DNA from 2 places in the Streptomyces sp. NPDC058335 genome. Region 2 is predicted to be linked to the other one. Evidence: predicted binding sites of a transcription regulator. Region 2 holds the regulator's gene; the other holds the start of a gene.

Region 1 (2,397 bases), on a different contig from region 2:
GACCAGCTCCATACGGTCGAGCAGGGCCTCCGGGATGGCCTCCAGGACGTTGGCGGTGGCGAGGAAGACGACGTCGCTCAGGTCCAGCTCCACCTCCAGGTAGTGGTCCCGGAAGGTGTGGTTCTGCGCCGGGTCCAGCACCTCCAGCAGGGCCGCCGCCGGGTCGCCCCGGAAGTCGGAGCCGACCTTGTCGATCTCGTCGAGCAGGACGACCGGGTTCATGGACCCGGCCTCCTTGATCGCCCGCACGATCCGGCCGGGCAGCGCGCCGACGTAGGTACGGCGGTGGCCGCGGATCTCGGCCTCGTCGCGCACGCCGCCGAGGGCCACGCGGACGAACTTGCGGCCCATGGCGTGGGCGACGGACTCGCCGAGGCTGGTCTTGCCGACGCCGGGCGGGCCGACGAGCGCGAGCACGGCGCCGCCGCGCCGCCCGCCGACGACGCCGAGGCCCCGGTCGCTGCGGCGCTTGCGCACCGCGAGGTACTCGGTGATCCGCTCCTTCACGTCGTCCAGACCGGCGTGCTCGGCGTCCAGGATCGCCTTGGCGCCCCGGATGTCGTAGACGTCGTCGGTCCGCTCGTTCCACGGGAGTTCGAGGACGGTGTCCAGCCAGGTGCGGATCCAGGAGCCCTCGGGGGACTGGTCGCTGGACCGCTCCAGCTTGTCGACCTCCTTGAGGGCGGCCTCGCGGACCTTCTCGGGCAGGTCGGCGGCCTCGACGCGCGCGCGGTAGTCGTCGGACTCCTCGCCCTGCTCCTCGCCGTTCAGCTCGCGCAGTTCCTTGCGGACGGCTTCCAGCTGGCGGCGGAGCAGGAACTCGCGCTGCTGCTTGTCGACGCCCTCCTGGACGTCCTTGGCGATGGTCTCGGCGACGTCCTGCTCGGCGAGGTGGTCGCGCAGCTGCCGGGTGGCGGTCTTGAGGCGGGCGACCGGGTCGGCGGTCTCCAGCAGCTCCACCTTCTGCGCGGTGGTCAGGAAGGGCGAGTAGCCGGAGTTGTCGGCGAGGGCGGAGACGTCCTCGATGGCCTGCACCCGGTCGACGACCTGCCAGGCGCCGCGCTTGCGCAGCCAGGCGGTGGCGAGCGCCTTGTACTCCTTGACCAGCTCGGTGACGTGGCCGGGCAGGGGGTCGGGGACGCTCTCGTCGATCCTCGTCCCCTCGACCCACAGCGCCGCGCCGGGGCCGGTGGTGCCGGCGCCGATCTTCACGCGGCCACGGCCGCGGATCAGGGCGCCCGGGTCGCCGTCGGCCAGCCGGCCGACCTGCTCGACCGTGCCCAGCACGCCGGTGCTCGCGTACGCCCCGTCGATGCGCGGGACCAGGAGGACCCGGGGCTTGCCGGGCTCGGACCGGGCGGCGGCCTGCGCGGCCTCGACCGCGGCGCGTACGTCGTTGTCGTTGAGGTCGAGCGGAACCACCATTCCCGGCAGCACGACCTCGTCGTCGAGCGGCAGCACGGGCAGGGTGAGCGGTGTGAACGGCGCGGACTCAGCAGCCATGATCTCCCCTTAGGCAGTCAAGTTGAGTTATGCCGACTCAATGCACGTGAGCCCCGCATTGTTCCCCGACCGGGCCGCCGTTCGCTGTCAGCGATCACGTCTGCCGCGATCGGCGTACGGCCGCATAGGGTCATCGTAATAGGCAGATGTCTACAGCAACCATTACGGGAGACTGCGTGGACGGCGTCGTACGGGCGTGGGTGGACGGCTGGGTCGTGTCGCGCGGGGCCGCACCGCCGGTGCGGGAGCCCTGGGGGTTCACCGTGGACGTGGGGCAGTCGGCGCACGTGTCGCGGCACGTCCTCACGGCCGTCGGCGACGGCGTCGAGGAGGGGACCGTGCGCAAGGTCGCGGACGGGGTGACCGCGGCCGGCGTGTGGCTGAAGGTGTTCCAGGACCCCACGCTGGTCGGGCGCTGGCTCGGGGAGGGCTGGTGGGTGGATCCCGAACCGGGCTGGCTGATGACGGTGCCGCTGCCGGCCCGCAGGGGGCACACCCGCGTGCCCGACGGCTACCGCCTGCGTCGCTGGACGCGCGGCGGCGTCACCCGCCTCCTGGTCACCACCCCCGACGGCTCCTTCGCCGCCCGCGGCCAGGCCGCCCCGACCGGCGCCACCGCGGTCTTCGACCAGATCGAGACCGCGCCCGAGCACCGGCGCCGCGGCCTGGGCAGCCTGGTCATGCGCACCCTGGCGGAGACGGCGGCGGCGGAGGGCGCGGAGACGGGCGTCCTTGCGGGCACCCCGGACGGCCGGGCCCTGTACGAGTCACTGGGCTGGACGGTGACAGCACCGCTGACCAGCGCGAAGTTCACGGGCGACGGCCGAGCCGCCGACTAGCCGCCCCGGTCACCTGCTCCCGGCGACCTCCGCCGCAGCCCACCGCCGCACCCCA
Region 2 (2,397 bases):
TCTTGTCGGCGGTGCTGGCGCCGTCCAGGGCCTCCACCAGCGTGCGGCCCTGCACCTCGCCGACCAGCTCGTTGTCGAAGGAGACGTACGCGTCGATCGGGCCCTCGGCCAGCCGGTCGTAGGCGATGACCGGGATACCGGCGTCCTTGGCCTTCTTCACGGTGTCCGCGATGGCGTGCGAGTCGACGGCGTCGAGCAGGATGATGTCGACCCTCTCGTCGATCATCCGCTCCATCTGGGTCACCTGCGTCGAGCTCTTGGCGTCCGCGTTGGCGTACTCGGTCTTGCCCTTGTTGCTGGTGAGGGAGGCGACCTTCGCCTTGATGATGGGGTAGTCGAACTCCTCGTAACGGGTGTTCGTCCTCTCCGGCATCAGCACGCCGACGGTGATGTCGTTGCTCTTCGTCGGCGTCGCTTCGCCGCTGTCCTCCGTCGCGCTCAGCATCCCGCATCCGGCGAGCGAGAGGGACATCGTGGAGGCAGCCACGGCTATGGCGATACGACGCATTCGAGGGCTCACTTCAGGTGCGTTCCGGACATGGGTGCGACATGTTGACCCAGGTGGCTCAAAAGCCAACGCGGCGGCGCCCACCGGCGTCAAGCCGTACTACTTAACGAAGTGACAACATCACCCTCCGCTTAGCACGTGAAGACACATGGAGACGAGACGGAAACCTCTCCGAACACTCTTTACAGGCCCTCCACGCAACAGGAGTTCACGTCCCCCTCCTGGCAGGGTTCCCCGGCCGACGGCGACCCCGGCGCGGGCCGAGGCGGGTACGTGAAGGGGCCCGGAGGATCAACCTCCGGGCCCCTTCACCTGTCACACCTGCTGTCGCGTCGTCAGTCCGAGGACTGCTGCCGCTTCGGCCGCCACACCACCAGGGCGCTGGTCTGCTGGACCTCCTGGTACGGCACCAGGTCGCGTCGGTAGGACGCGTGCACCGCGGCCTCGCGCTGCTGCATGGCCGTCGCCGCGCCGTCCAGCGCCGACTCCAGTTCCGCGATGCGGGACTGGAGGGCCAGGACCTGGTTCTCCAGCTCGATGATCCGCTTGATGCCCGCCAGGTTGATGCCCTCGTCCTGCGACAACTGCTGGACGGTGCGCAGCAGTTCGATGTCGCGGGCCGAGTAGCGGCGGCCCCGGCCGGCGGTGCGGTCCGGGGACACCAGGCCCAGACGGTCGTACTGACGCAGGGTCTGCGGGTGCAGGCCGGAGAGCTGGGCCGCCACCGAGATGACGTAGACCGGGGTCTCCTGGGTCAGTTCATACGGATTGCGCCGACGGCCGTCCATCACTCTCAAGCTCCCTTCGCTGCCTCGAACAGCTCCGCCCGCGGATCCTCGTCCGCGGTCGCCTCGCGATACGCCTCCAGTGCGTCACGAGCCTTCCCCGACAGGTCCTTGGGAACACTTACCTCGACGGTGACCAGCAGATCGCCGCGGGTGCCGTCCTTGCGGACCGCGCCCTTGCCGCGCGCCCTCATGGTGCGCCCGTTGGGCGTGCCGGGCGGGAGCTTCAGCGTCAGGGACGGGCCGCCCAGCGTGGGCACCCTGATCTCTCCGCCGAGGGCGGCCTCCGTGAACGTCACCGGCACGGTCACCGTGAGGTTGTCGTCCTTGCGGCCGAAGACCGGGTGCGCGTCGACATGGACGAGCACATACAGATCGCCGGCCGGCCCCCCGCGCTCACCGGGCGCTCCCTTGCCGCGCAGCCGGATGCGCTGCCCGTCGGTGACGCCCGCCGGGATGCGGACCTGCATGGTGCGGGAGGACTTGGCGCGGCCGCTGCCCTTGCACTCCATGCACGGGTGCTCGGCGATCAGACCGCGGCCCTTGCAGTCCGGGCAGGGGTCGGTCAGCGAGAACCCGCCGCCCGTGCCCCGTGCCACCTGGCCGGTGCCGACGCAGGTCGGGCACACGCGCGGCGTGCCGTTCTTGTCGCCGGTGCCGGAGCAGGCCTTGCACGGGGACTGCGAGGACATGCGCAGCGGAACCGTGGCGCCCTCGATGGCTTCCGTGAAGGTCAGGGTGACCTCGGTGTCGATGTCCTGGCCGCGCCGGGGCTGGGTACGGGTGCCCGTGCCCGTGCCGCCGCGGTTGAACAGCCCGCCGAAGACGTCGCCGAGTCCGCCGCCGAAGCCGCCGGCCTGTCCGCCACCGCCGCCCTGGGCACCCCCGAAGAGGTCGCCCAGGTCGAAGTTGAAGGAGCCGCCGCCCGCGCCGGGCCCCGGGCGGAAGCCGCCGTTGCCGAAGAGGGCGCGTGCCTCGTCGTACTCCTTGCGCTTCTTGGGGTCGCCGAGGATGTCGTTCGCCTCGGAGATCTCCTTGAAGCGCTCCTCGGCCTTGGCGTTGCCGGTGTTGGCGTCCGGGTGGAACTCGCGGGCGAGCTTCCGG

What was found. Region 2 encodes HspR, which represses chaperone genes until heat shock. Its sites were predicted from a motif close to TTGAGNNNNNNNNNCTCAA; they were not measured.
Region 1: lon (endopeptidase La) is a predicted target of HspR. The motif match lies at 1,526-1,544, and genes of this name have one in related genera.

Annotation. Positions count from the first base shown of each region.
Region 1 is NZ_JBHXHX010000025.1:106,382-108,778, reverse strand. It holds gene lon (endopeptidase La) at 1-1,503, opposite strand, end outside; gene ACFWJX_RS35480 (GNAT family N-acetyltransferase) at 1,650-2,342, shown strand; gene ACFWJX_RS35475 (rhomboid-like protein) at 2,314-2,397, opposite strand, start outside.
Region 2 is NZ_JBHXHX010000012.1:234,345-236,741, forward strand. It holds gene ACFWJX_RS24575 (sugar ABC transporter substrate-binding protein) at 1-508, opposite strand, end outside; gene ACFWJX_RS24580 (heat shock protein transcriptional repressor HspR) at 844-1,296, opposite strand; gene dnaJ (molecular chaperone DnaJ) at 1,302-2,397, opposite strand, start outside.